2 regions of the Sphingobium sp. UBA5915 genome follow, and region 2 is predicted to be linked to the other one. Evidence: riboswitches for the same ligand, from Rfam matches in the RefSeq annotation. Region 2 holds a riboswitch; the other holds the start of a gene.

Region 1 (11,332 bases), on a different contig from region 2:
CGACAACGCCTCTGTCGAAACGTTCTTCAAATCTCTGAAGGCCGAACTCATCTGGCGGCAGCGATGGCCAACGCGACGGCAAGCGGAAGCAGCCATCTTCCAGGATATCAACGGCTTCTACAATTCCCGTCGCCGCCATTCATATCTGGGCGGCATCAGCCCGCTCGCCTTCGAAGCCAAGGGGGCATAATGAGATAAGTGACCGCGCAAAACCGTTACAAGTCCAGTATGTCGGTCAAGCACGTTACGGAACCTGCGAGCAGCGCCACTTCGCCTGTTTCAGGACGGATGACTACGTGCCGCGTCCATGCAGTCCTCCTCTCCAAGGGAAAGCGGTCCGTTCCGATCGCATCGGACAGGGGCACAGCCTCGCTGTGGTCAGTTCTGCAGTACATGCCTGCCAGCCCCGCGACGGATTGGGGCTTCACAAACGCGGCGCGACGCAGCCTGTCACAGGCCGGAAAGCCTAGAACGTATCGCCGGGAATACGTATCCAGCCTTCCATGAGGATACGGGCGCTCCGGCTCATAATGGCCTTGGTCACCGACCAATGGCCATCCTCCTGACGCGCTTCTGCGCCGACCCGCAAAGTCCCGGAGGGATGCCCAAACCGCACCGCCTGACGCTCCCCGCCGCCTGCCGCCAGATTGACGAGCGTACCGGGAACCGCCGCCGCCGTGGCAATGGCGACGGATGCGGTGCCCATCATCGCATGGTGCAGCTTGCCCATGGAAAGTGCGCGGACGAGCAGATCGATATCCTCGGCGGTGATCGTCTTGCCGCTCGAGGACATGTAGCTGGTGGCGGGCGCGACGAAGGCAATACACGGAGCGCGCAGGCTTTTCGCGGCATCTTCGGGCGCCTTGAACAGACCCATCTTGAGCCCGCCGGCGATGCGCAAGGCCTCGAACCGCCGCAGAGCGGCCTGATCGCCATTGATCGCCTCTCGCCGCTCGGTGCCAGCATAGCCGATGTCTGCCGCGTTGACGAAAACGGCGGGGATGCCCGCGTTTATCAGGGTCGCTTTGATCTTGCCGCCTGGAGCCACCTCTTCCGGCACATCGAGTTCGTCGATGAGGTTGCCGGTCGGGAACATGGAGCCGCCCTCGTCGCCGTCTTCAGCCGGGTCGAGAAATTCAAGGACGATTTCGGCGGCGGGAAAAGTCACGCCATCCAGTTCAAAATCGCCGGTTTCCTGAACCTCTAGGCCATTTGGGCCGTCGGTCACCGGGACATGCGTGATGATCGTCTTGCCAATATTGGCCTGCCAGATGCGAACCGTGACGATACCCTGTTCGGCCCGCGCCGGATCGACATAGCCGGCGTGGATGGCGAAGGAGCCCGCAGCGGTCGAAAGATTGCCGCAATTGCTCGACCAATCGACGAAGTCGGTATCGATCGCGATCTGGCCGTAGAGATAGTCGACATCATGACCGGGCTGCGTGCTGGGGGAGACAATGACGCATTTGCTGGTGCTCGAAGTTGCGCCGCCCATACCGTCGATATGCGCGGCATAAGGATCGGGGCTGCCGATCACCCGCTGGAACAGCTTGTCGCGTGCGATGCCGGGGACCCGCGTCGGTTCGGGCATGTCTTCGAGGCGGAAGAAGACACCCTTGCTCGTCCCACCCCGCATATAAGTGGCGGGGATGCGGATTTGCGGCAGGCCAGACTTAATAGGCGACATCACGCAACGCCTTTTTCGGAAGCCAGGAAATCCTTGGCGAAGCGCTGGAGAACCCCGCCGGCCTCGTAGATCGAAACCTCCTCGGCGGTGTCGAGGCGGCACCTGACGGCTGTGCTGATTTTCTGGCCGTCGCGGCGGTGAATGTGAAGGTTGAGCGTCGCACCCGGTTGGCGGTCGCCCAGCACATCGAAAGTCTCGGTCCCATCCAGGCCCAGGGTCAGGCGCGTGGTGCCCGGTTCGAACTCGAGCGGCAGCACGCCCATGCCGATGAGGTTGGTCCGGTGGATGCGCTCGAACCCTTCCGCCACGATCGCCTCGACCCCCGCGAGGCGCACGCCCTTCGCCGCCCAGTCACGCGACGATCCTTGGCCATAATCGGCGCCGGCGATGATGATCAGCGGCTGCCGGCGGTCGAGATAGGTCTCGATCGCCTCCCACATGCGCATGACCTTGGCGTCGGGTTCGACGCGCGCGAGCGAACCTTTCTTCACCGCGCCGTCGACCACGGCCATCTCATTGATAAGCTGTGGATTGGCGAAGGTCGCACGCATGGCGGTGAGATGGTCACCGCGGTGGGTGGCGTAGCTGTTAAAATCCTCCTCCGGCACGCCCATCTTCGTGAGGTACTCGCCCGCTGCCGAGCTGGAGAGGATGGCGTTCGACGGGGAGAGGTGGTCGGTCGTGATGTTGTCCGGCAGGATAGCGAGTGGACGCATGCCCTTGAGGCTGCGCGGATTGGCGGCGAGCGCGCCCACGCCCTCGGTGTCCCAATAGGGCGGCCGGCGAATGTAGGTCGATTGCGGTCGCCAGTCGTAAAGGGGATCGGCCTTGCCGGTGTCGCGGGCGGCGAACATCGGATCATAGATTTCCCGGAACTGCTCCGGCTTCACGGACGCTGCGACGATTGCGTCGATCTCTTCATCGCTCGGCCACAGGTCCTTGAGACGGATCTCCCTGCCATCGACGAGCCCCAACACATCCTGCTCGATGTCAAAACGCACCGTGCCCGCGATCGCATAGGCGACCACCAGCGGCGGCGAGGCAAGGAAGGCCTGCTTCGCATAGGGGTGGATGCGGCCATCGAAATTGCGGTTCCCTGACAGCACGGCCGTGGCGTAGAGGTCGCGCTCGATGATCTCGTCCTGAATTGCTGGATCGAGCGCGCCGGACATGCCGTTGCAGGTCGTGCAGGCATAGGCGACGATGCCGAAGCCGAGCTTCTCCAGCTCTGGCAGCAGCTTCGAATCCTTCAGGTAAAGCCGCGCCACCTTCGAGCCGGGCGCGAAGCTGGTCTTCACCCAGGGCTTGCGGACGAGGCCCAGCGCGTTCGCTTTCTTAGCGAGCAGGCCGGCGGCGACGACATTGCGCGGGTTGGAGGTGTTGGTGCAACTCGTGATCGCTGCGATGATGACCGCGCCATCGGGCAGCAGGCCCTGCTTTTCCTCAGCGACCGTCTTGTCAAGATTGACGGCGATCTCGCGCTCCGCGAGCGCAGAGGTCGGCAGGCGCTTGTGCGGATTGGACGGGCCGGCCATGTTGCGCACGACGCTCGACAGGTCGAACTCCAGAACGCGCTCATATTCGGCAGTCTTGAGCGCATCGGCCCAGAGCCCGGTGTGCTTCGCGTAGGTCTCGACCAGCGCGACCTGTTCCGGCTCACGCCCTGTGAGGCGCAGATAGTCGATGGTTTGGCTGTCGATATAGAACATGGCGGCGGTCGCGCCATATTCCGGGCACATGTTCGAGATGGTCGCGCGGTCGCCAATGGTGAGGCTGTCCGCACCCTCTCCGAAGAACTCGACCCAGGCGCCGACCACACGTGCCTTGCGCAGGAACTCAGTGATGCCGAGAACGATGTCGGTCGCGGTGATGCCGGGCTGGCGCTGGCCGGTCAGTTTTACGCCGACGATGTCGGGCAACCGCATCATCGAAGCGCGGCCGAGCATGACGGTCTCGGCCTCCAGCCCTCCGACGCCGATCGCGATAACGCCGAGCGCATCGACGTGCGGCGTATGGCTATCGGTGCCAACGCAGGTGTCCGGGAAGGCGACACCGTCGCGGACCTGCACGACGGGCGACATCTTCTCCAGATTGATCTGGTGCATGATCCCGTTGCCCGCCGGGATGACGTCCACATTCTCGAACGCCTTCTTGGTCCACTCGATGAAGTGAAAGCGATCTTCGTTGCGGCGATCCTCCACCGCGCGGTTCTTCTCGAACGCTTGCCGATCGAAGCCGCCAAATTCGACGGCCAGGCTATGGTCTACGATGAGCTGGGTTGGAACGACGGGGTTCACCTTGGCTGGATCGCCGCCTTCATCGGCTATGGCGTCGCGCAGGCCCGCGAGATCGACGAGTGCCGTTTGCCCCAGAATGTCATGACAAACGACGCGCGCAGGATACCAAGGGAAATCGAGCGTGCGCTTGCTTTCTGCAATTTGCCGCAGCGCTTCGGGCAACAGCGCCGTATCGCAGCGCCTGACGAGCTGCTCGGCAAGAACCCGCGACACATAGGGGAGCTTGTCGTAAGCACCAGGTCGGATGGCATCGATCGCTGCGCGCGCATCGAAATAGGTGAGGTCGGTGCCGGGAAGCGGCTGGCGAAAAGCATCATTCATCGGCGCAAATCTCTACAGGGCAATTTTTCAGAGTCGAAAATCCTTACCCGCACGCGCGAGGGAGCCGACACCTCTGAAAAGGCGAAGATTTGCGAAGCAAAAGCTGCAAATCGGCGAACTTTGCAAATTTCCCGGACGTTCTAAGTTTGCGGGCGATAGGGCTTGGGTTTGCCGTGCTCGTCGACCGAAACCATTTCAAACTGGCCCTTCACCGCTTGGCTGCGATGAGCGGTCGAAAGGGTTTCGCTGATCATCTCAACCTCGACGGTCATCGAGGAACGCCCATCCAGCGCGATTTAGGCGTGCAGCTCTACGAGTTGGCCGACCGAGACGGGATGGTGAAACGCGATTTGCTCGGGCCGCGCCATGACCACGGCAGCGCGTGCATGATGGCTTGCCGCGATGAAGGCAGCCTTGCCCATGAGGCTCGGCGCCGTGCCACCAAAGAGCGTGCCATAGTGATTGGCCTGCTTGGGAAAAACCTTTTCGCACAATCGCGTCTCCGACGCGGCGGGATGTGTTTCCAACTCTGTCATTTTCAGGGTTCCTTCAGCAAGAGCGCGTGAAATCACAGCCCCTGGTCGATGACCATGGCTGAATTGGCGAACCCTGCTGGGGGCGATTCAGCGAAGTCGCGAAGATTGCGAAATCCTACGCCGCCTGTGATGCGACGGCGCTAAGCTGTTGGTCGGCGTAGCGCCGTGCCAGGACCGCGCAGACCATGAGCTGGATCTGGTGAAAGAACATGAGCGGAAGGATGATGCCGCCCACCTGCGACGTGGCGAACAGGACGCCGGCCATGGGCACGCCGGAGGCGAGACTCTTCTTGGACCCGCAGAACTGAAGGACGATCCGGTCTTCTCGATTGAAGCCCAGCCAGCGCCCAAGAAAGTGGCTGAAGGAAAGGACGACCGTCAACAGCAGGCCTGACAAAAGAGCTATTACGAGCAGATAGGCCAAGGAATGATCGAACTTGGACACCAGGATCAGGACTTTGACGGGCTGACCGGTTGGCACCAGCTTCCAGTCCATGGCAAATTCATCATCGAGTTTTGCAACCCCGTCTGCCATCACCGATCGTTCGCAATCGCTTTCGAAGACGGTGCGGAGGAAGAAGCGCCCTGTTTCCCTGTCTTCAAACTGGCGCGATTCCAGAATATTGCCGCCATGTTCAAAAATGAGTCCGCTGACATGCTGAACAATGCCGGGACGGTCCGGGCAATTGATCACCAGCGTGTACGATCGAGGCATTCAGCGCTCTCCGGAAAGGGAAGCGGCCAGCCTTACGTCGCGATCCATCCTGTCCTTTCACAACAGGGCTGGATCACGACGTGCTGACATCTGGGGTTCCAGGGCTTGTCGCCAAACGCCAGCGACGTCTCCAACAGCGTCTCAGGCAGCGAGTTCTTGTCGGACGATTTCCGCGCCTGCGCCCAGAGCATCGAGCTTGCCCCTCGCCACACGACGGGACAGTGGCGCCATGCCGCAGTTGGTGCTGGGGTAGAGCTTGTCGGCATCCACGAATTGCAGTGCCTTCCTGAGGGTGTCGGCGACTTCTTCCGGCGTCTCGACGGTATCCGTCGCCACGTCGATGGCACCGATCATCACCTTTTTGCCCCTGATGAGTTCGATGAGATCCATCGGAACATGGGAATGATGGCATTCCAGCGAGATGATATCGATCCTGGACTTCTGCAGATTGGGGAAGGTTTCCTCATACTGCCGCCATTCCGATCCCAGCGTCTTCTTCCAGTCGGTATTGGCCTTGATGCCATAGCCATAGCAGATGTGGACCGCCGTTTCGCACTTTAGCCCCTCGGCCGCCTTCTCCAGAGTAGCGATTCCCCAGTCGTTTGCCTCGTCAAAGAAGACATTGAACGCCGGCTCGTCAAACTGGATGATGTCGACGCCCGCAGCCTCCAACTCCCTCGCTTCCTGATTGAGGATCTTGGCGAACTCCCATGCCAGCTTTTCGCGGCTTTTATAGTGGGCGTCGTAGAGCGTATCGATCATCGTCATGGGGCCAGGCAGCGTCCATTTGATCGGCTGATCAGTTTGTGCTCGCAGAAACTTCGCGTCCTCGACGAAAACCGGATTGGGACGGGAGACAGCGCCAACGACCGTCGGCACGCTTGCATCATAGCGATTGCGGATTCTGACGGTTTCGCGCTTTTCAAAATCAACGCCGCTGAGATGTTCGACAAACGTCGTGACGAAATGCTGGCGCGTCTGCTCGCCATCGCCGACGATGGTGATGCCCGCCTGGCGCTGATCTTCCACGGCCAGGCGCAAGGCATCCTGCTTGCCCCCAACCAGTTCCTCGCCCTCCAGCTTCCAGGGCGACCAAAGTATCTCAGGCTGGGCAAGCCAGGACGGCTTTGGCAAGCTGCCAGCGGTGGACGTGGGCAACAATATTTTCATGGATTGTATGACCTTATATTCTCGAATGATCAAAGGGCGAAAGCCGCGGACCATTGCTCAAGCACGGCCCAATGGGGCTTGATGAAGCACTCCTCGGCGAACTTCCCCTGTTCGACAGCCAGCCTGCTCCGTTCCTCCCGGTCATAGACAATGCGGGTGAGCGAATAGTCCTGATACTTCAGGCTTGGCTGATAATGCTCTGCCGCCGCGGAATTGGCGTTGTAAATCTCGGGTCGATAGATTTTCTGGAAGGTCTCCATCACGCTGATCGTGCTGACCAGCTCAAGACTGGTGTAGTCGCCGAGCAGTTCGCCGATATGATAGAAAGCATAGGGTGCCACACTGTTCGGCGGCATGAAATAGCGGACCTTCATGCCCATCTTGGCAAAATACTCGTCGGTCGCGGAGAATTTGTCGTTGCGATACTCAATCCCTAAAATGGGATGTTCGTTCGTGGTCCGGTGATAGACCTCCTTGCTCGACACGCTCAGGCAGATGACTGGCGGCTTGCTGAAATTGTCGCGATAGGCGCGCGAATTCAGGAAATGCTTGAACAGCTTTCCATGCAGGTCACCAAAATCGTTCGGAGCGCCCGCATCGGGGTGGCTCTGCATATACGCCGGCAGAACGACGCTAAAATCATAGTCTCGCACATAAGAGGAGAAATTGTTGCCCACCATGCCGGCGATGCGTTCGCCCGTTTTGCTATCGATAATCGTCGTCTGAAGGATTTCGATCAGAGGGAAGACAGTGTCGCTGTCGTCTGAATCGATGCGCATTTCGGCGGTAATGATCTCAAGCTCGACCGCATATCGGTCGCCTTTGGGGTTGTCCCAATGCGCCAGGGAGTTGAATCGATTGTCGATCATCCGCAACGTATTGCGCAAATTCTCCCGGCGGCTCTCCCCCCTCGCCAAGTTGGCAAAGTTGGTCGTGATGCGCGTATTCTCGGCAGGACGATAATTCTCGTCGAAAGCGATACGGCTGATGCTGAACTCAAAGTCTTGGTGCGCCATGGCGTCATATCCTAATTTCACGCTAGTCACAGGCATGCGAGGTCTCCTTCGGGCCAGCGCGTCGACCGGTCCGTCATGGTTCTGGAATTGTGTGGGATTGGGGCGCGCGCCGCGTCAGCCGAAGATCAGCACGGCACGCAGGCGCATTCGTCGAAAGACGACGGAGCGAAACAGGATTGAAGACATCGACCGATCACCTGCTTTGCCGGGCGGTAGGGTCGTCGGAAGAGCGCGCTGGACGTAGAAGGCCCGGATGGCGATATGCCACGAGCCTGCTTCAAGCGCGATCCGCCGGAGGAACCCCCGTCCGAGGAACGTTATGCCGTCGAAGGCAGGTCTCCTGGCTTACGGGTCATCGCAATGGCTCCGGCCTTCCCGAGCCTCGTGCAAAAGCTCAGTGACACAAAATGGAGCCACCACTCGCCGCTTACAGTTGCGGGGGCAGCGCCGGACTCTGCCCGAAGGGCACCACCGGCTTCCCGTCTTAGCCCCGCCGTCATGCCTGAGGCGGGGAACCTCGACAGGCTCCTTCAACAGCATCGGGAGGCTGCTGTCAAGCAACATATAAAGATTTCTTTATATGCTTCTGCTGAGAGGCGTCCTGAGCGCTCTATTTCCGGTTGGAATGGAGCGCCTTTCAACTCGAAAGGACCAGACCTCAGCCTAGAGGCGGTGGCGATCTCCCGGTCAGGCCTCGGCCATTCGGTCGGCTTCCCGCCAGCGAGCCAGCATTGCGTGATCGGCAAGAACGCGCTCGGTCGCCAAAACCGAGTAGGTGGGGATGGCGTTCGGAGCGTTCAGCCATTTGAGATGGATTAGGGGCCTTGTCATCACCGTCTCAACAATCATGTAGCTTGCGAATCAGGCTGCGGGATAAGGGGCCAAGGTGCTTCGATTCTCGTCTACCGCCACCGCCCGCCCAATTGCAGGGAAGGCGCGTTGCGGGCACGCTGGACGTTCACAGACCTTGCAGCCAGCTCCGATCGGCGTCGCCGCTGTTGGATCATCCAAATCCAGTCCCCGCGAATAGATAAGCCGCGAGGCATGACGAATGTCGCAGCCAAGTCCGACGGCAAATGTCTTGCCCGGCACATCGAAACCCGCGTTGCCACTGCTGACCGTTCGCGCAATCCAAAGGTAGGTGCGGCCGTCAGGCATTTGCGCGATCTGGCGAAGCACCCGGCCGGGCTGCGTGAAGGCCTCGTAGACCTTCCACAGTGGGCAGCTTCCGCCGACACGGGAGAAATGGAAATCGGTTGCCGATTGTCGTTTGGAGATATTGCCGGCACGATCGACCCGCACAAAGAAGAAGGGGATGCCGCGAGCATCGGCGCGTTGGAGCGTCGAAAGCCGATGGCAGATCGTTTCGAAGCCGACCCCGAACCGGCGCCCGAGCTTTTCGATATCATAGGCCTCGGCCTCGGCGGCGGCGAGGAAATCACCATAGGGGAGGATGAGTGCTCCCGCGAAATAGTTGGCCAGACCCACCCTGGCCAGTCTCCGCGCTTCGTCGCCAGACAACAGACTGCTATCGGCCAACTGGTCGATGACGCTGCCCAGTTCCAGAAATGCCAGTTGGGTCGCCATCTGGAAGGCCTGTTGGCCCTGATGCAGGTGGGCGGAGATGTGCAATGTCCGAGTCGCGGGATCATAGCGGCGCTGAGCCGTATCGCTCTCACCCCAGACAATCTGAACATCGTGACGGTCCTTCAGCCACGCAACGAGTCCAGGGTGGACCGAGTGCGGCGCAAGACCGGCCTCTCGATATATCCGCTCAGCTGCCTCATCTAGAGGCTCGACATGATTGTGCCGCGCATAGAAAAAGTCCCGGACTTGCTCGAAGGCCATGCGTGCCGGACCGCCGCTGATCCAGTCGTCTCCCAACTGGGCAGCCATCGCTTCGCTGCGCTCGGCGGCCTCCCGATAACGGCGGTGCAGGGATATGAGCGTCCTTCCCACCGCGGGCATGTTCGTCGCCAGCTCGCGGATTTCCGCGACCGAGATCGCCTCCGCGCTATCGGACAGCGCGTCACGCAGTTCCGTGATGAGTCGCGCTTCCTCATCCTCTGAAAAGAGCTGGACGTCGACGCCAAAGACCGAGTTGATCTTGAGCAGCACTGGGACTGTCAACGGCCGCTGGTTTTGTTCGAGCTGATTGAGATAGCTCGACGAGATGCCGAGCGCATTGGCCAGATCGACCTGCTTGAGCTTCCGTTCCTCGCGCAGCCGCCGCAGCCGCACCCCCATAAAGGCTTTCCGCATGTTCCTGCCCAATCTTCGCAAACTTTGCTAATTTGCAGCATTTCATCCGCAAATCTTCGCACATTCAGCCATTTCTAGCGTAGCAGATGATGCGGATGTTGCGAAGCCATGAAGAATTCTACGGCAAGGCAGCAATGATGAAGGGCAAGATCGCCGGGGGCGCAATCTGCTACACGGGCGACCTGTTCGATCCGGCGCATACGAAATATTCGCTGAACTATTATGCCGGCATAGCGAGCGATCTTAAGAAGGCCGAGTGCCAGGTTCTTGCGATCAAGGATATGGCTAGCTTGTTCCGGCCCCCAGCGGCACGAGCGTTGATCGCTGCATTGCGCGATGTTACCGATCTGCCGATCCACCTCCATACGCACGACACCTTCGGCATCGCAGGCGCGACCCTTATCGCCGCCGCCGAGGCGGGCGTCGATGCGATCGATGTCGCGACGGATGCAATGTCGGGAACAACGTCACAGCCCTGCCTGGGATCGGTGGTCGAAGCCCTGCGCTACACAACCGCGACACCGGTCTCGACGCCGAGGCAATCCGGAGGATCAGCTTCTATTGGGAGGGTGTTCGCGGGCTCTATGCGCCGTTCGAGAGCGATCTGCGCTCAGGCGCTTCGGAGGTTTATCTCCATGAAATGCCTGTCGGTCAGTTCACGAACCTGAAGGAACAGGCCCGCTCGCTGGGCCTCGCCAGCCGCTGGCACGAAGTGGCGTGCGCCTATCGCGAAGCCAGTGATCTGTTCGGCGATATCGTCAAAGCCACGCCCTCCTCGGGCGACAGCATCGAGGCAAAGGATCTGCTGCTCGTCTTGGAATGAGGGTTGCCAGCATCTGCACCAGCAGCAAAAGACTTCGCCGCTTCCGCGATCGCACTATGCCGCGAGGTTTCTCAGCACATAGGGCAGGATGCCACCATTCTGGAAATAGGCGAGTTCCTCGGCGGTGTCGATCCGACATAATGTTTGGAGACGGAAGGATAATCCGTCCGACCATCGGCCTTCGACCATGACGGTCTGGCGCGGTTGCAGGTCCGACAGGCCGGTAATAGTGAACTGCTCGTTTCCTTTCAGCCAGTAAGTATGGCGATTGACGCCCTCGGCGAACTGAAGCGGCAGCACACCCATCCCGACGAGATTGGAACGGTGGATACGCTCGAAGCTCTCCGCGATAACCGCGCGCACACCTAGCAGGGCCGTGCCCTTGGCCGCCCAGTCGCGCGAGGAGCCGGTGCCATATTCCTTGCCAGCGAGGACAATGAGAGGCGTTCCCGCCGCCTTGTGCCGCATGGCTGCTTCGTAGATCGGGAGCGTCTCGCCGTCGAAC
Region 2 (17,737 bases):
TCGGACATTCCGGGCATTGGCGAGCTGTTCAAATCGCGCAGCCGCAGCCGGACGAAGACCAACCTCATGGTCTTCATCCGCCCGACCATCCTCCGGTCCAAGGAAGATGCGCAGAAGCTGACACAGCAGCGCTACGGCTATATTCGCGGCATGCAGTTGCAGCGCGATCCGGACTCCGAGCCGACGATCGACGAGCTGGTGCGCGATTATATGGGCGCAGCGCCTCCGATCGCGCCGCCGCAGCCCGGCGATATGGTGGTACAGCCGCAGGCAGGCGTGCAGCCCGACGTCATCGAACCCACCGTCCGTCAGTCGAGCGGCGTGGTGCGCCCGGTCGAAATCCCCGCGAGCGGAGAGCAGCGATGAGCGAATTGGAGAGCGTCGAGGCCGCGATCCCATCGCCGCCGCGGCCGATCGACATTCCCTATGTCTTTGCGCGCAAGCATGGCGTCGTCCTGCTGCCGCAGGAGGGTGATCGGATCGTGATCGCGGTGCGGGCGGGCAGCGATCCGCGCGTCCTGCTGGAAGTGCGCCGTCATCTGGCGCGCAGCTTCGATGTGCGCTTTGTCGAGCCATCCGAGTTCGACCGCCATCTGTCCAACCATTATGCGATGGAGGGCAGCGCCGCTGCGATGGCAGGATCGCTCGAGGTGGGGGCGGATGAACTGGACATATTGGCGGCCGACATTCCCACCGCCGACGATTTGCTCGACAGCGCGGACGACGCGCCGGCGATCCGCCTGATCAACGGCATCATCGCCGAAGCCGCGCGGCAGGGCGTGTCGGATATTCATATCGAGCCATATGAAACCGGGCTGATCGTGCGGATGCGCGTCGATGGCGTGCTGCGCGAAACGCTACGGATGCCGCCGCACGTTGCCCCGGTGGTGGTCAGTCGCATCAAGGTGATGGCGCGGCTCGACATTGCCGAGCGCCGCGTGCCGCAGGATGGGCGCATTGGCCTGACCCTGGGCGGCAAGTTGCTCGACGTCCGTGTGTCCACGTTGCCGAGCCGGGCAGGCGAGCGGGTGGTGCTGCGTATTCTCGACAAGGAGAATGCGGGCATGAACCTGGACCTGCTGGGCATGACGGGTGCGCCCGACCGCATCTTCCGCGAGGGACTGTCCGAACCCAACGGCATCATCCTGGTCACAGGGCCTACGGGTTCGGGCAAGACGACCACGCTCTATGCGGGCCTTCGCCAGCTCAACGATGGCAGCCGCAATATCCTGACGGTGGAGGACCCGGTCGAATATGCGATCGAAGGCGTCGGCCAGACACAGGTCAATGCCAAGGTCGGCCTGACCTTCGCGGCGGGCCTGCGCGCGATCCTGCGTCAGGACCCGGACGTCGTGATGGTCGGCGAAATCCGCGACCGCGAGACGGCGGAGATTGCGGTGCAGGCGTCGCTGACGGGCCACCTTGTCCTTTCGACCGTCCACACCAATGACGCTGTCGGCGCGATCACGCGTATGCGCGACATGCGCGTCGAACCCTTCCTGCTTGCCTCGACGCTGCGCGCCGTCATTGCCCAGCGGCTTGTCCGCCGGCTCTGCCAGCATTGCCGCGAGCCGGTGCAGGCAGACAAGTCAGCCAGCGCGCTGCTGGGCTTCGACCCCGGGACCATCATCTACAAGGCGCGCGGCTGCGATGAATGCAGCGGTTCGGGCTATAAGGGCCGGATCGGCGTATTTGAAGCGATCCGTGTCGACGACACGATCCGCCGCCTGATCAACGATGGCGGCGATGAATCGCTGATCGCGCGCCACGCTTTCCTCAACGCGCCCAATCTGGGATCGGCGGCCCGCGCGCTCGTGCGCGATGGGCAGACCACGGCCGAAGAAGCGATCCGCGTTTCGCGCCGGGACGCAACCGAGGTGGAAACCATCGCCGATGGCTGATTTCGACTATGTGGCGATCGACCCGGCAGGGCGCGAACGGTCGGGCAAGGTCAGGGCCGATACGGTTGATGACGCGCGCGCCCGACTGGACGGGCGTAAGCTGTTCATCGTGCGGCTGGAGCCTGGAGCGGCAACGAAGGCACGGCAGCGCGCGGGCCTGTCGCTGCGCGCGCCACGGCTCAGCGCCAAGGAATTGACGCTTTTTACTCGCCAGCTTTCGACGCTGATCCAGGTCAGCCCGCTGGAGGAATCGCTGCGCACGATTGGCCGCCAGAGCGAGCAGGACCATGTCCGCGCCATCGTCGGCACGGTGCATGGCGGCGTTCTGGAGGGGCGGCGCCTGGCCGACGCGCTGGGGGCCGAGCCACGCAGTTTCCCGCCGCTCTATCGGGCCATGATCTCGGCCGGCGAAAGTTCGGGAAGCCTGCCGACCATCATGGAGCGGCTGTCGGACCTGATGGAGCGGCAGGCGCTGATGCGCTCGAAGGTGCTCACCGCCATCGCCTATCCGTCGGTCCTCGCCACCTTCGCCGTTTGCGTCGTCGCCGCGCTCATGATCTTCGTCGTGCCCAAGGTCGTGGAGCAATTCGATACGGTGGGGCAGGAATTGCCCCTGCTCACCCGCATGGTGATGGGCCTGTCGGCGTTCCTCGCCGGCTATTGGTGGCTCTTGCTACTGCTGCTGACGATAGCGGGCCTGATGTTCTGGCGTGCGCTGAAGGTGGATAGTTTCCGCTATCGGTTCGACGCGACGTTGCTTGGTCTGCCGCTGCTCGGCCGGTTGATCCGGGATCTGCACGCAGCGCGCATGGCGCGGACCCTGTCTACCATGGTGGCCAGCCGCCTGCCGTTGATGGAGGGGCTGTCGCTCACGGCGAACACCGTCCACAACCGGGTGCTCCGCCGCGCCTCCGACGACATTGTCGAAGCGATCCGTGGCGGCGGCAGCCTGTCGGCCGCGCTGCGCCGGGCGGGCGTGTTCCCGCCACTGCTCGTCTATCTGGCGGCCAGTGGCGAGAGCGCGGGGCGGCTCGACACGATGCTGGAGCGCGCCGCCGATTATCTGGAGCGCGAATTTGACAGTTTCACTTCAGCTGCTCTGGCCATGCTGGAGCCGGTCATCATCATCCTGATGGGGGGCATCGTCGCCGTCATCATCCTGTCCATCCTGCTGCCGATCCTGCAGCTGCAAAGCCTCACCGGGGCTTGAAGGAGTATATATGCGTTTCGTGACATCACTTCGGGCCAAATATGGCAACGCCACGCGCCTTTCTTCCAAAGCCGCAATGCGTTTTGACAGGAATGAAGGGGGAAAGTCGGGCGAAGAGGGATTCACCCTCGTCGAACTGATGGTCGTCATCGTCATCATCGGTTTGCTGGCGACGATCGTGGCGATCAACGTCATCCCTGCCACCGACACCGCGCGCGTCGAGAAGGCCAAGGCGGACATCGCAACCATTGAACAGGCGTTGGAGCAGTATCGGCTCGACAATCTGACCTATCCGTCGGCATCGGATGGCCTCCAGGCGCTGCTCAACCCGCCGCCCTCGCTTGCGCAGCCGCAGCGTTATCGGCGCGGAGGCTATATCAAGAAACTGCCTGATGATCCCTGGGGCCGCGCTTATGTCTACACCGTGCCGGGTCGTCGCGGCGCGTTCGACATCAGCTCGCTGGGCGCCGACGGTCAGCCGGGCGGAGAGCAGGAAAATGCGGACATCTATTCCAGCGAACTCTGAGCGGACGTCCAAGGCGGGATGCGCGGTGAACGCGCGTTCCGCACGACAGGGCTTCAGGTCCTTTGCGCGTTCCGCCCAACAGGGCTTTACGTTGTTGGAGCTGATGGTCGTGCTGACGATCATCGGCTTCATTTCGGCGGCCGTTGTGCTGGCCATCCCCGATCCGCGCGGCCGCGTGATCGAGGATGCCGACCGCTTTGCCGCGCGCGTTGCCGCCGCGCGCGACGAAGCGGTCGTGACCGCGCGCCCCCTGGGCCTGTGGGTATCCGCGTCCGGCTACGGCTTTCAGCGCCGCGATGGCGGCCAATGGACGCCGCTGGAAGAAAAGCCGTTCGTCACCACCAACTGGAAGCCCGGCACGCGCGCGCAAGTCGGGCGGGATGGGCGCTTGCAGATCGGCTTCGACGGGACGGGCCTGCCCACCGATGCCCTCACCGTGACCCTTGCGCGCGAAGGTGAACGCGTGTCCGTCAGCATCGACATGGCAGGCAAGGTGATGGTCGATGGCTGATCGCGCGCGTCAGGGGGAAGGGGGCTTTACCCTGCTGGAAATGCTGGTGGCGCTCGCTGTGTTCAGCCTGGCCGCGCTGGCGCTTGTCCGGTTGCAGGGCGTGACGCTGCGCACGGCGGCCGACCTGGATAGCAAGGCGATGGGCCAGATCGTTGCACGCAACCTTATGGTGGACGTGCAGACTGATCCTGTTCCCCCCTCGATTGGCGAAGAAGACGGTGAGGTTTCCAATGGGGGACGTCGCTGGCGCTGGAGCCGCGTGGTCAAGCCTACCGACGACCGCCGTCTGCTCCAGGTTGACCTGACGGTTGATGGCCAGCCCGGCGCATCGCCGGTCGCGCTCAGCTTCGTGCGGGTGGTGGAATGACGCAGGGCAGGCAAATCGTCGTGCAACGGGGCTTCGAGCCCGAAATGCGTTCCGCCGAACACGGCTTCACGTCTGATATGCGTTCCGCCGAACACGGCTTCACGCTGATCGAGCTGCTGGTCGCGTTGATGATTTTCGCGATGCTGGCGAGTGCGGGCGTATTGTTGCTGGGCAACAGCGTGTCGGCGCAGGCGCAGGTCAAGGCGCGGCTCGATGATATGGCCGCGGTGCAGCGGGCCGGCGGCGCGCTCGCCGGGGACTTGGGACAGGCGGTGCCGCGCATCACCCGGACAGAGGCGGGCACGTTGGCACCGGCCTTCTGGGCACATGATGTTGGAGACGCGCAACCCGTGATGCAGTTCGTGCGCGGGGGGTGGGACAATCTGGGCGACATGCCGCGCCCCTCCTTGCAGAAGGTCGAATATTGGGTCCGGCAAGGGCGGCTGGAGCGGCGGACCTATGCGCAACTCGATGGCGCTGCGGGGGATGATCCTGCCGCGCTGCTCGATAATGTCGAGGCCGTGACGCTGCGTTTTCGCGATGCGCAGGGGCAGTGGCGGGAGGATTGGACACCAAGCCAGCCCGACTTGCTGCCCAAGGCGGTCGAGATGACGGTGACGCGCACCGGTGAGCCGCCGGTCATGATGCGCTTTCTGGTTGCACCGGGTCCGGTCGAAAAGCTGGAAGGCGCGGAAGGAGCGGCCGGTGCCTGATCCTGGCAATCCAAAAGAACGGGGCGCCGCGCTGCTGACCGTACTGCTCCTGGTTGCGGTGATGGCAGTGGTCGCGTCGACCGCCCTGGAACGCGTGGCGCTTGCCACGCGCATGACCGGCAATGGCGGCGCGGTGGATCAGGCGCGCGCCTTCGCTGACGCCGGCACGGAAATGGCGCGGTTGCGCATCAACGATCTGGTCGAATCCAATCCTGCGAAGATCACGCTGGCGGGCGGGTGGATGGGCACGCCGCAAACAATTCCCGTGCCTGGCGGTCTGGCGACCGCGCAAGTGACCGATGGCGGTAACTGCTTCAACCTCAACAGCGTGGTCAGCGGACGAAGCGAGGCCCTCCTCAAGGTGCGTCCGGTCGGCGTGTCCCAGTTCCAGGCGCTGCTGGAGGCATTAGGCGTGGACGCGCGTCAGGCAGCGACGGCTGCGTCAAGCCTGGCCGACTGGGTCGACAGCGACACCGTGCCACAACCGGGCGGTGCGGAGGATGAAACCTATGCCGGCATGGAGCGGCCCTATCGCGCCGCCAATCGCATGATGATCGACCCAAGCGAGTTGCGCGCGGTCGCCGGTATCACGCCTGCCATCTATGATCTGGTGAAGCCTTGGATTTGCGCGTTGCCTGTCACAGACCTGTCGCCGATCAACATCAATACGCTGCTGCCCGCGCAGGCGCCCCTTTTTGCGATGCTGCTGCCGGGCGAGCTGAGCGTCGCGCAGGCACGGCAATTGCTGGCGCAGCGGCCGGAGGATGGCTACGGCAGCGTGCCGGGTTTCTGGAAGCTGCCCTCGCTGGTCGGCCTGTCGCCCGCGGCAGAGGTCGCAGAGCAGGTGAAGTTGAAGACGGGATTTTTTGGAGTGACGGTTTCGGTGAATGTCGGGGGAACGCAGGTGGTGGAACGCGCGCTGATCGATGCGCGGGAAAGCCCGGCGCAATTGGTGCGGCGTAGCTGGGGCGCGGGGGCGTGAGCAGCCGCGACGCGCTGATCCTGTTCCTGCCCGAAGCGGCGGAACTGCCCGTGCGCTGGATGCGGGTGATCGATGGGGCGCTAGTCCAGTCGGGCGAAGGCGCCAACTGGCTCGCCGCCTGCGGCATAGCCGCTTTGCCCGAACAGGCCCGCGTGCTGCTGGTGCCGCCGGCCGCCCTGGTGACGCTGCACTGGATGGCCTACCCCGATCTTCCTCCGCGGCAGGGACGGGCGGCTGCGCGGTTGGCGGTGCTGGCGAGCGGGCTGCTGCCTGCCGACCAGCTATTCGCCGCTGTCGATGAAAATGACGATCCGTCCGCGCCGCATCTGATCGCTTTGGCCAGCCGCAGCGATATGCAGCATTGGATGCTTTGGGCCCAGAATCATGGCCTTGATCCTGATATCATCGTGCCCGCCCCCTTATTGATCGAAGCGCCAGAACAGGGGTTGGGCCGCGCCATGATCGGCGGTGCGGCGGTGCTGCGCGGTGAGAATATGGCGCTGCCCGAGGACATGGCGCTGCCCGAGCTGATCGCCGATGCGCCGATGATCGACGTCACCACCGGCATGGTGGAGGGACGCGCGATCGCGGCGCTGGACCGACCACCACTTGACATGCGCCAGGGCGATTTCGCCAAGCGGGTGCGACCGGCATTGGATCGCCGTGCGCTTCAACGCATCGCGGTCTGGACAGGGATGATCCTGTTCTTGTTGCTGGCGACGGCGCTGATTTGGCTTGCACGTCAGCATAGCGAGGCGAACCGGCTGGATCGCGAAAGCCTGGCGCTGGCGCAGGAGGTTTTGCCGAACGCATCTGACGCTGCGCAGGCGCAGATCGAAATGGAGGGCCGGCTGGCTGCGCGGGGTGCTGGCGGACGCGCCTTTACCGCGCCTGTTGCCGCCTTGCTGTCGGCCATGCAGGACGCACCGGGCGTTGCGCTCACTACCCTGTCGCGGGATGCCGACGGCATGGTTCGCGCCACATTGGCATCCGCCAAGGCGGAAGACATCAATATCGTGCTGCTCGCGCTTCAGGCGGCGGGCTTTACGATTACGGCCACGTCGTCCCAGGATCCGGGCGGCCGGACGCTGGCGGAAATCACGGTGCGGGCATGATGGACAGGTTGGGACTTTATTGGGCGGAACGCTCGCCTCGCGAACGCTGGATGCTGGGCGTGATGTTCGCGCTGCTGGCGATCGTCATCCTCTGGTTTGGCATTGCCGTCCCGCTCGACCGGGCGCAGCGTGACGCCCGCGACCGGCTGGTGGAGGCGACCGAGCGCAATGCCGCCATTCGCGCCACCGTGGCGCAGCTCAAGGCGCTGCCGCGCGCGCCAGCCAATGTCGGATCGACCGTGCCGCTCGACCAGTTTGTCGGGCAAAGCGCCGGGGAGGCCGGCCTGACGCTGGAGCGCGCCCAGGCGCAGGGGAATGACCGGATGGATATTGCCATTGCCTCGGTGCGACCGATCGCACTGTTTTCGTGGCTTTCGACACTGGAAGGGCAGGGTGTGCGCGTCGTCACCATGAGCGCGCGCCCGTCCCCCACGGCGGGCAGCATTTCCGTGCAGGCCGTGTTGGAACGGGGAGAGGGGCAATGATGGGGCTGGTCCTGTCCCGCCGCATGCGTGTCTTCCTCGTCGTCATGCTGCTCCTTGCTCTCTTGCTCTTCCTGCCGATGCGCGTGGCGCTTGGGCTGGCCGGTCTGGAGCGGCTGGGCGTTTCCGCGCGCGCGATCAGCGGCACCGTCTGGAGCGGACGGATCGACCAGTTGATGCTTGGCAACATGCCGTTGGGCACGGTTCGCGCCGGACTATCACCGATCGGCCTGTTCATGGGCCGGGCGCGTTTTGACATAGCCCGGCAAAAGGGGCTGCCCGATGATATTGCCGGCGCGATCACGGTGGGTTTCGGACGGATCGGGGTCGACGATGTGACGGGCGCCGTTCCGTTGGGACGCACGTTCGCGCCGCTGCCGGTCAGCAGCCTGATGATGGAGGATGTCAGCGGGTATTTTGTCGGCGATCGCTGTGGCCATGCCGAAGGCCGCGTGCGCGCGCGCCTGGCGGGGCAGTTTCCCGGCCTCAACCTGTCGCAAGGCCTGTCAGGCGTTGCGGCATGCGACGGGGAAGCGCTGCTGCTGCCGCTGGTCAGCCAGTCGGGGCTGGAAAAAATCACCCTGCGTCTTTGGCGTTCGGGCCGATATGTCGCCGAAATGCGGGTCGATACCACGGACCCCACCTTGGCCTCGACTCTGGAACAGGCAGGCTTCACCGCTGAGGGCAACGCCAGGATGTTGAAGGTCGAAGGCAGGTTGTGATGTCCCCCTTGGCCGCGTTGCTGGGCGCGCTGGCGGGTGCCATCCTTGGCAGCTTCCTCGCTACGGTGATTATACGCTGGCCCCAGGGCAGGGGGGTGATGCGCGGCCGTTCCGCCTGCGACAGCTGTGGCCGGACGCTCGGCCCCCGCGACCTTTTTCCGTTGGTCAGCGCGCTGCTGAGTCGCGGCCGGTGTCGGTCCTGCAGCGCCCGGATCGATCCGTTGCATGGACGGGTGGAAGCTGGCTGCGCGGTCATCGGATGCTTCGCGCTGGGTTTTGCGCCGAACCTTGCTGGCATTGCCTGGGCATCCCTTGGCTGGCTGCTGCTGCCATTGGCGATCCTGGACTGGCGCCATTTCTGGCTGCCGAACGCGCTCACCCTTCCGCTCGCATTCCTTGGATTTGCGCTCGGCCCCTACGCGACCGATGTTGGCGTGATGGACAGGGGCATTGGTGCAGCGCTGGGCTATGGCGTGCTGCTGGCGATTGCCCTGTCCTATCGCGCGATAAGGGGCAGGGACGGGCTGGGGCTGGGGGATGCCAAGCTGCTGGGGGCGCTGGGCGCCTGGTTCGGATGGCAGGCATTGCCGCTGATCCTGTTCTGTGCCGCGGGATCGGGGCTTTTGGTCATGCTGCTGACGGGCCGGGCGAAAAGTGCCGCCGCGCGAGCGCCGCTCGGCACATTTCTGGCTATCGCCGCCGTGCCGGGCTGGATGCTGACAATCTACCTGATGCCGTGATCGGATACAGGCTGCGAAAGGCCGGCGGTGCACTCATTTCAAGCAGAGGGGAAGGCCCGCGACGATGAGGGTCACTTCGTCGCAGATGGTCGCCATCGCCTGGTTCAAACGACCGGCATGGTCGCGAAATCGCCTTGCAAGCGCATTGTCGGGAACGATGCCCCAGCCCACCTCATTAGCGACCAGGATGATCGTGCCGTCAAAGCGATCCATGGCTTGCGTCAGGCTCGACATTTCGGCCTCGATCGGCCTGTCAGCCAGCATGAGGTTGGACAGCCAGAGCGTCAGGCAATCGACGAGCACGACCTTGCCTTGGCCGGACAATGCGTCGATCGTTGGGGCAAGGGCGAGCGGCGCTTCGATGCAGTCCCAGCGCGCGTCCCGGTCGGCGCGATGACGGGCGATGCGTGCATGCATTTCATCATCGAACGCTTGGGCAGTGGCGATGAAAACCGGCGCGCCAGCCGCTGCTTCGGCGCGCTGCTGTGCGTAGCGGCTTTTGCCTGAACGCGCGCCGCCCAGGCACAGGAGACGGTGACGGGTCATAGCGAACGGTTCCTGGTTGCAGATCAGAGCGGCCAAATTGTCAGGGCGGTGACCACCCATAACAGGAAGCAGGCGCGGATATAGATGCGCAGCGCATGATCGATGTCGATGGCGCCCGCCGATCGCCCCTCCGCGTTGATCCATGGCTTGTCCTGCTGGACGCCATCATAGGCGACGGGGCCCGCCAGCCGAACGTCCAATATGCCGGCCATCGCCGCTTCGGGCCAGCCGGCATTGGGTGAAGCATGCTTGCCCGCGTCGCGCCATGCCATGCGCCAGCCGCGTCCGCCCGCCATGCACAGCAGCAGCGCGGAAAGGCGCGCAGGGATAAGGTTCGCCACATCGTCCAGCCGCGCCGCTGACCAGCCGAACGCGCGCCAGCGCTCTTCCTTATGGCCGATCAGGCTATCCGCAGTATTGATAGCCTTATAGGTCCAAACGCCCGGAAGGCCCAGCAGCAGCAGCCAGAAAAGTGGCGCGACGACCCCGTCGCAAAGGCTTTCCGCCAGGCTTTCGATGGCGGCGCGGGAAATGCCGGCCTCATCCAACGCGCCGGTGTCTCGACCGACGATCGCGCTCACGGCCTGCCGCGCGACGGGCAGGTCCCTGGAATGGAGGGCGGCGGCGACCGGGCGAACATGCTGGAACAGACTGCGTTGCGCGAGCGCAGGCCATGCCAGGATGCCAAGGCCGATCCACGCGAAGTCGGCCATCAGATGCTCGATCATCAGCGTCAATGCGACCGTGACGCCGATCACCACACCGAGCAGCAGGACCAGGGTCGCAAGCCCCAATGCGCGGCGCGCGCTAAAAGTGAAGGATGGCCGGTTCCACCGTCGTTCGCAACCGTCGATCGCGCGCGCAAACAGGCCGATCGGATGGCCGATGCTGCGATAGAGACGATCGGGCCAACCCACAGCCGCATCCACAATCAAGGCGATCATTGCGGCCGGTTCAACCATGACGCAATGCCCGGTCCAGCCGGTCGAACGATGCTGCATCACGCGGCAATCCTATGCGGAGCCAATGGCGGCGATCAGCAAAGGGGCGCGTCAATATCGCCTGCCGGGCAAGTTGGTCGAACAGCGCATGGGCGTCATCGACCTCGATCAGGCGAAACAGCGGGCAGGCCCCGATCGGGGAATATCCGTGGTCGGTCAACAGGGCGTCGAGTGCGGCAACGGCGTCGAACAGACCCAGCCGCGTCCGCGCAATCCATGCATGATCCTGGTAGGCTGCGGTCCCGATCGCCAGCGCGGCGGCTGACAGGGGCCAGGCCCCCAGCAGGCTGCGTAACGGGTCGATGATAATTTGTGGGCCAAGGACGAAGCCGAGGCGAACGCCGGCCAATCCGAAAAATTTGCCGAAGGACCGGAAGATGACCAGCCGCGCCGCGTCGCGCACGTCGCTTGCCATGCTGATGCGGGGATCGACGTCAGCAAAGGCTTCGTCGATCAGCAGCCAGCTGGTATCGGATCGTTTCCTGAGCAAGCCATCCATCTCGGCGGGCGCGATCGTCCGACCATCCGGGTTGTTGGGGTTGGCCAATATCAGCGTGATTGATGTCCCGCTCGCATCATGCGCTGCTGTGGGAATGCTGCCGGCGATCATTTCGGCATGGGTGCGATAGCCGGGTTCGACATGATGGGCCGGGCCGCCGAGCATCCGGCCTACCAGCCGCATCCCGATTTCGGTGCCGGGAACGGCGCAGACATGGACGGGCGCGACGCCGAAATAGGCCGCGGCGACTTGCTCCAGTTCCTTGAGGGCCGACATTTCGGGCAGACGTGCCCAATCGAAAGAATCTGGTGCCGCACCGGGCCATGGATCGGGATTGATGCCGGTGGACAGGTCCATCCACGGCGCATCACCGCCAAATGCCCGCTTGGCCGCTTCCAAAGCGCCGCCGTGCCAGACAAAGGGGCTGCTCATGTCAGGGCGCTGGCGATGGCCGCGGCCAGCAGCAGGGCTGTCTCGGTGAGTTCGATGCCAGCGCCATGGCCATCGCCTGAAATGCCCCCGATGCGCCGCCTGATCCACAGCCCCCAGACCAGCGTCGCAAATGGAAGGAGCGACAGCGAAAGCGACAGCATCACCGTGGTGGCGATCAGGACCAAAGCCCAGACGATCAGGTCGATCGTCCGCACGGCATGACGAAAGCGCGACCCCAGCCCTTCATGGAGCGGCGGCAACCAGCGCGCCCAGCAAAGCGGTGCGATACGGGCGGCAAAGGGAATGGGGGCCAGGGCGAACAGCGCGTCCGTCATGATAAGATGATGGAGCAGGACCAGCTTTGCGATCAGCTGCATCATGATCGCAACGATGGCGAAACTGCCGGCATGCGGATCGCGCAGCACTGCCAGAATGTCATCCTTGCCCTTGTGCGCCGCACCGGCCGCATCGGCAATATCGCCCAGCCCATCAAGATGCAGCGCGCCGGTGATCCACGTCCAGACGGCCAGCGCCGCCAATGCCCCGGTCCATTCGCCTATCATTGTCCCGGCCCAGGCCGCCGCCGTGACCAGCAGGCCAATCACGATCCCGACAGCAGGGAACCATCGGATCGAGGCGGCAAAGTCATCCGCCTGCGGGGCGACGGCGGGCAAGGGAAGGCGCGTGAGAAACTGAAAGGCGAGGATGAGGCGCCTCATCGCCCCAGACCGGTCAACTGGGCTGATGACTGTTCGCCGGGCCAGACCTGAAACGACAGCAACGCGCCATAAGGCAGATCGAACGACCAGAGTTGGCTCATATCGAACCCGCATAGCAGATGGAGGGCCGCGCGCATTGGCCCACCATGCGTCAGGATGAGGGTAGGCCGTGGCGTGAGGCCTGACAGCGCGACGGAAATGCGATCGACCAGATCGGACCAGCGCTCCCCCCCGGGGGGCGGACTTGTGTCCGGATCTGCCCAGAACCGGCCCAACGCCTCGGCATCGAGGTCGGCGGCGGCGCGTCCGTCCCAATCTCCAAAATCCAGTTCACGCCAGCGTGGGTCCAGCGCCGGGGTCAGATCCTGCTCCGCGCCAATGGCTTCAGCGGGAAGGCGGCATCGCTCCAGGTGCGAAGCGATCAACTGATCGACGTCCAGGCCCCGCGCCTGACGCAGGCACTGGTCGATCCCTTCCGGCGTCGGCGCCATATCTGTACGGCCAAGCATCAGGCCCGGCTGAACCGGCTCGCCGTGGCGAAGAAGGTGCAGGCGATAACAACTCATTGCCTATCCGAAACGAAGGCTTCGGCGAAGGTCGCCATCTCGGCATGGGCGGCAAGCGCGGACCGGACGATATGGGTCGCCACCACCGCGCCGCTACCTTCGCCCAGACGCATGCCAAGGGACAGCAGGGGATCGAGCCCCAGCCGGTCGAGAAGTCGGGCGTGCCCCGGTTCGGCCGAACAATGGCCCGCGATGCAATGATCGGTAATGGCTGGATTATCGACCGCCAAAGGGGCAAGCGCTGCGCAACAGATAAACCCATCGAGGATGACGGGCACGCCAAGGTGGCGCGCGCGCAGCATCGCGCCGGCCATGGCGGCGATTTCCCGGCCACCGACGTGGCGCAAAGTTTCAAAGGCGGAAGGCGGCGCTGTACGATGCAAAGCTAGCGCGCGATCGATGACCGCGATCTTGCGCTGGACGCCTGCGTCATCCACGCCGGTGCCTGGGCCGGTCCATGCCGCAGCGGCCTCACCAAAACTGCGCGCGCACAGGGCAGCTGCGGCCGTCGAATTGCCGATGCCCATTTCGCCGAGCACGATCATGTCGAGATTGGCCTCCACTTGAGCCGCGCCGATACTGAGCGCGGACAGGCATTCGTCGACGGACATGGCCGGCGCCAGCGAGAAATCCTGCGTCGGCCGGTCAAGATCGATGGGCACGACATGAAGGTCAAGACCAGCCGAGCGGGTCAGGGCGTTGATGGCCGCGCCGCCGCTTTCAAAATTGCTCACCATCTGGGCGGTGACGCTGGCGGGAAAGGCACTGACCCCCTGTGCGGTGACGCCATGATTGCCGGCAAAGACGACGGCGCGGGCGGTGTCGATACGGGGCCGTTCCTGTTTCTGCCAGCCCGCGAAGAAGACCGCGATCTCCTCCAGCCGGCCGAGCGATCCCGCCGGTTTCGTCAGTTCCGCTTGCCGGGCACGCGCCGCTGCCTGCGCTTTTGGATCGGGGGCGGGCAAATCGGCAAGGGCGTGTTCGAATGCCGTTATGGTGGGAAAGCCAGTCATGTCGCTACATATCCTGCCGGAGGAACGCGCACCAGGAAATGGCCCTTCACACCTTGCGGCCACAGGGCGTAGGGCACCTGTCCTTCGGCGCTGGCCGCATGGTTCAGCGCATAGTCGAGGATCGCGCGCGCCGCATCCTCATCGGGCTCGAACCGACCCAGAACATAGCCCATCTTGCCGGGCGCGCGCAGATGGACCGTGCAGCCATCACCGCAGGCAAACAGGCAGGGCATCGACTGGATGGCGATGTCCCGATAGGCCGGATCGCTCGCCTGCACCCGATCCAGCGCCGCGACGAGCCGCGCGCCATCGCGCGGCTCGCCCGACGCCCGGCTGCCGGGGCGGCGGCAACTGCTGCACGCCACCACGGCTGGACCGGGATCGACCGGGGTCAGCATGTCAGAAACGACCTCTGATCCCGGCATAGATGCTGCGGCCCAGAGTGCCGTAGCGATACGCCGTCATATACTGTTCGTCGAAGACATTCTCCGCCCGCGCGAACAGCCGGAGGCTGTCGCTCAGCCGATATTCCGCCCGCAGGTCGACCAGCGTATAATCGTCGAGCCGCGTAGCGTTGGAGGCGTTGTCATAGCTTTTGCCCGCCCAGCGCACCGCAGAACCCAGGGTCAGACCAAAGGCGAAGTCATAGGATAGGGACGCATTGGCCAGATGGCGCGGGCGACGGGGCAGCCAGTTGCCTTCATTGGCGGTGCCGGCGGAGCGATCCTCCGCCACGGTCCAACTATAATTGCCATCCAGCGTCAATCCGCCGAGGCGAAACGCCGCATCCGCTTCGACGCCATGCGCTTCTGCACGCGCCACGTTCAGATAATAGCCCCAGCGCGGCGTGTCCGTGCCGGGCACGACGCAAAGCGGATCGGTGGTGCCGACGTCGCAGCCATTATAGATGATCTGCCCGGTCGTGGTCCGCTCGAAATAGGTCGCGCCGATCGTCAGCATGTCCCCGAAGAACGCTTGCTGCGCGCCCGCTTCCCAACCATGAGCACGTTCAGGGTCGAGGTTCACATTCCCATATTCGCTGAACAGCTGGTAGAGGGACGGGGCCTTGAACCCTTCACCATAGCTGGCGCGCAGCGTTGTCCCGCTGGGCAGGGTCCAGATGCCGCCCGCCGAAAAAAGCGTGCGTCCGCCATAGCGATTATGATCGTCATGGCGCACGCCGCCATTGATGGTGAGGCCATCGAGCGGGCGGACGGTCAGTTGGCCATAGACGCTGGTTATTTCCGCCTTGCCCCTGACAAAGTCGGGGAGCGGATCGGCCAGGGAGCCGGACGGCGACCGGCTTTTGAAGCGCGACCGCTCATTTTCCACGCCGAAGGTGGCGGAGATGCGATCGGACAGGTCGAAGATGCCCTGATATTCGAACCGGCGGTTCTTACCGGCCGCCTCGAAGCTCAGGGGCTGTTCAAGTTCCGGGCTGTAGCTGTCGCGATCGGTGTCGGTATAATTATAGGCAATGCGGTTGCGCAGCCGCCCGTCAAGCAGAGCGAAATTGAGGCCGGCATAGCCGACAAACTCGCGATTATGGCTGTAATCGGGCGCGTCGCCGCTGAACCCGTCAATCTCCACCCGGCCTGTCGAATAATAGCCGCGCAGGTCTATGCTGGCGTTGGCGCCCAGCGCCAGTTCCGCCCGACCGGCGACATTGCGGTTGGTGTAACCATCCCGCTCGCCGCCGCCAAAGGCCGGCGCGATAGCCGAGATGCCTTCGGTGGTGAAGGACTGGCCACCGATCCGCCAGCTGAGCGGACCGGACACGCCGCCCAGTGCGGCGCGGGCGCTGACGGTATCGCGCGATCCCGCTTCGATGTCGAAGCTGCCCTCGATCGGGGCCTGAGGACTGGCGGTGACGATGTTGACCACGCCGCCGATCGCCTGGCTGCCCCAAAGCGTCGATTGCGGGCCGCGCAGGACCTCGATCCGCTGCGCATCGCCGATCAGCAGATTGGCGAAATTATAGCCGCCGCCGGTCGAGGACGGATCATTGAGCTTCACCCCATCGATGACAACGACGGTCTGTTCGGATTCCGCGCCGCGAATGCGCAGCGAGGTGGCGGTGCCATAGCCACCATTGCGCGACATGCTGATGCCGGGCGTGCGCAACAGCAATTCGGTAGCGCCGATATCCTGCGCCCGGTCAATCGCGGCCTTGTCGAGCACCGTGATCGAAGCGGGCACCTGATCAAGTGGCGTGGGCGTCCGGGTGGCGGTGACGACGATACCACTATCGTCAAACATTTCCTCAGGCGCCTGCGCCAGAGCCGGAAAGGCGATGGACAATGCGACGAAAGCAACGGAATTCTTGAGCAACAGGCTCTGCATGGTAACCCCCTTTGACACGAGCCGCGCGCATGCGGGCCATGCCGTCCCTTGCAAAAAGGACAAACGACATCGCCCGCGCAAAGCGCGACGCTTCCTGTCGTCATGCGGGTTTACCCCCGTCCGCCCGGCTCACCCTGTCCGCGCGAAAGACGACGGCGACGGGCAGGTCTCCTGGCTTGCGGGTCAACGCCGGTCGGTCGCCTTCTCGGAAGCTGCGCTTCCAATGGCATATGGCCGATGACTCACCGCATACAGTTGCAGGGGCAGCCGGATGTTATCCGTTCCCATTTTCATCCCCGTCGCCGGGGAACCTGTCGCAGCGCGGCCGTTACATCGGATGGTGGCAAGCCGTCAATCGTTTCGCGAGAGCAAAATTCTACAGGTGACGCCGGCCCATGGGGATGATGCTGGGCCAGGCGCCTTCCATGTCCACCCGCGCGTCTATGCCATAGACCATGGCCAGGTGATCCGGCGTCAGCACCTGCTGAGGACTGCCGTCAACGATCAGACGTCCCTCATCGATCAGGATCAGCCGATCACAATAGCGCGCCGCCATGGTGAGGTCGTGCAGCACCGCGATGACCAAAGCCCCCTGACGGGCCTGATCGCGCAGCAGGTCCATGACGTCGATCTGGTGCCCCGGATCAAGGCTGGCTAGCGGTTCATCCGCGATCAGGGCCGGGGCTTCGATGGCGAGCGCACGCGCCAGCATCACCCGGGCGCGCTCCCCCCCGGACAATTGCGTGGCGATGCGGTGCCGAAGGTCGGCAACATCGGCACGGCGCATCGCGGTCTCGATCGCGGCGGCGTCCGCATCGCCAAGGCGCGACATGGGACCGAGATGCGGCAGCCGGCCAAGGCCCACCAAGCGTTCGACCGTAAGGGGCCAATGCAATGTCTGTCCCTGCGGCAGATAGGCGATCTGCCTGGCGAGGTCCGGCCGCCGAAGCGTGCTCACCGTCCGGCCGTCCAGCGCGATTTCTCCGCGGGAGGGGACCAGCGCCATGATCGCGCGCGCCAGTGTCGATTTGCCGGCGCCGTTGGGGCCGACGACGCCGACCAGCATTCCAGCTGTCAGGGAGGCGTCGATATCCCGCAGCACCGTGCGACGGCCAAGCGTCACGCCGACGCCTCTCAGCGTGAGCATCACCATAGCCGCCGCTCCCGCAAAAGGTGGAGAAGAAAGATGGGGATGCCCAGGAACGCCGTGACGACGCCCAGCTTCAATTCGCTGGTCGTCGGGATCAGGCGCACCGCGATGTCGGACAGGGTCAGCAATGCCGCCCCTCCCAGTGCCGAGGGCAGCAGGATAGCCGAAGGGCTGCGATCGGTCAGCGGCCTTATGAGGT

Evidence for each region. Region 2 has a riboswitch for cobalamin ahead of B2V90_RS10465 (TonB-dependent receptor plug domain-containing protein). Riboswitches for the same ligand answer to the same signal wherever they lie in the genome.
Region 1: another riboswitch for cobalamin. It lies ahead of B2V90_RS02590 (DUF1852 domain-containing protein); the one in region 2 lies ahead of B2V90_RS10465 (TonB-dependent receptor plug domain-containing protein).

Annotation. Positions count from the first base shown of each region.
Region 1 covers NZ_DJDV01000017.1:174-11,505, forward strand. The annotation lists partial or broken gene B2V90_RS02550 (IS3 family transposase) at 1-190, shown strand, start outside; gene prpF (2-methylaconitate cis-trans isomerase PrpF) at 467-1,687, opposite strand; gene acnD (Fe/S-dependent 2-methylisocitrate dehydratase AcnD) at 1,687-4,305, opposite strand; gene B2V90_RS02565 (hypothetical protein) at 4,446-4,577, opposite strand; gene B2V90_RS02570 (acyl-CoA thioesterase) at 4,602-4,841, opposite strand; partial or broken gene B2V90_RS02575 (bile acid:sodium symporter) at 4,957-5,268, opposite strand; partial or broken gene purU (formyltetrahydrofolate deformylase) at 5,464-5,556, opposite strand; gene B2V90_RS02585 (methionine synthase) at 5,698-6,726, opposite strand; gene B2V90_RS02590 (DUF1852 domain-containing protein) at 6,756-7,742, opposite strand; cobalamin riboswitch at 8,056-8,277, opposite strand; gene B2V90_RS02595 (short-chain fatty acyl-CoA regulator family protein) at 8,604-10,004, opposite strand; gene B2V90_RS02600 (hypothetical protein) at 10,139-10,672, shown strand; gene B2V90_RS02605 (hypothetical protein) at 10,645-10,827, shown strand; partial or broken gene acnA (aconitate hydratase AcnA) at 10,882-11,332, opposite strand, start outside.
Region 2 covers NZ_DJDV01000058.1:56,084-73,820, reverse strand. The annotation lists gene gspD (type II secretion system secretin GspD) at 1-366, shown strand, start outside; gene gspE (type II secretion system ATPase GspE) at 363-1,901, shown strand; gene gspF (type II secretion system inner membrane protein GspF) at 1,894-3,111, shown strand; gene gspG (type II secretion system major pseudopilin GspG) at 3,188-3,637, shown strand; gene B2V90_RS10540 (GspH/FimT family pseudopilin) at 3,663-4,148, shown strand; gene gspI (type II secretion system minor pseudopilin GspI) at 4,141-4,515, shown strand; gene gspJ (type II secretion system minor pseudopilin GspJ) at 4,593-5,228, shown strand; gene gspK (type II secretion system minor pseudopilin GspK) at 5,221-6,210, shown strand; gene gspL (type II secretion system protein GspL) at 6,207-7,325, shown strand; gene gspM (type II secretion system protein GspM) at 7,322-7,810, shown strand; gene gspN (type II secretion system protein N) at 7,807-8,529, shown strand; gene B2V90_RS10505 (prepilin peptidase) at 8,526-9,269, shown strand; gene cobU (bifunctional adenosylcobinamide kinase/adenosylcobinamide-phosphate guanylyltransferase) at 9,303-9,815, opposite strand; gene cbiB (adenosylcobinamide-phosphate synthase CbiB) at 9,839-10,816, opposite strand; gene B2V90_RS10490 (aminotransferase class I/II-fold pyridoxal phosphate-dependent enzyme) at 10,770-11,747, opposite strand; gene B2V90_RS10485 (adenosylcobinamide-GDP ribazoletransferase) at 11,744-12,466, opposite strand; gene B2V90_RS10480 (histidine phosphatase family protein) at 12,463-13,032, opposite strand; gene cobT (nicotinate-nucleotide--dimethylbenzimidazole phosphoribosyltransferase) at 13,029-14,045, opposite strand; gene B2V90_RS10470 (DUF1636 domain-containing protein) at 14,042-14,443, opposite strand; gene B2V90_RS10465 (TonB-dependent receptor plug domain-containing protein) at 14,445-16,388, opposite strand; cobalamin riboswitch at 16,533-16,718, opposite strand; gene B2V90_RS10460 (ABC transporter ATP-binding protein) at 16,765-17,541, opposite strand; gene B2V90_RS10455 (FecCD family ABC transporter permease) at 17,535-17,737, opposite strand, start outside.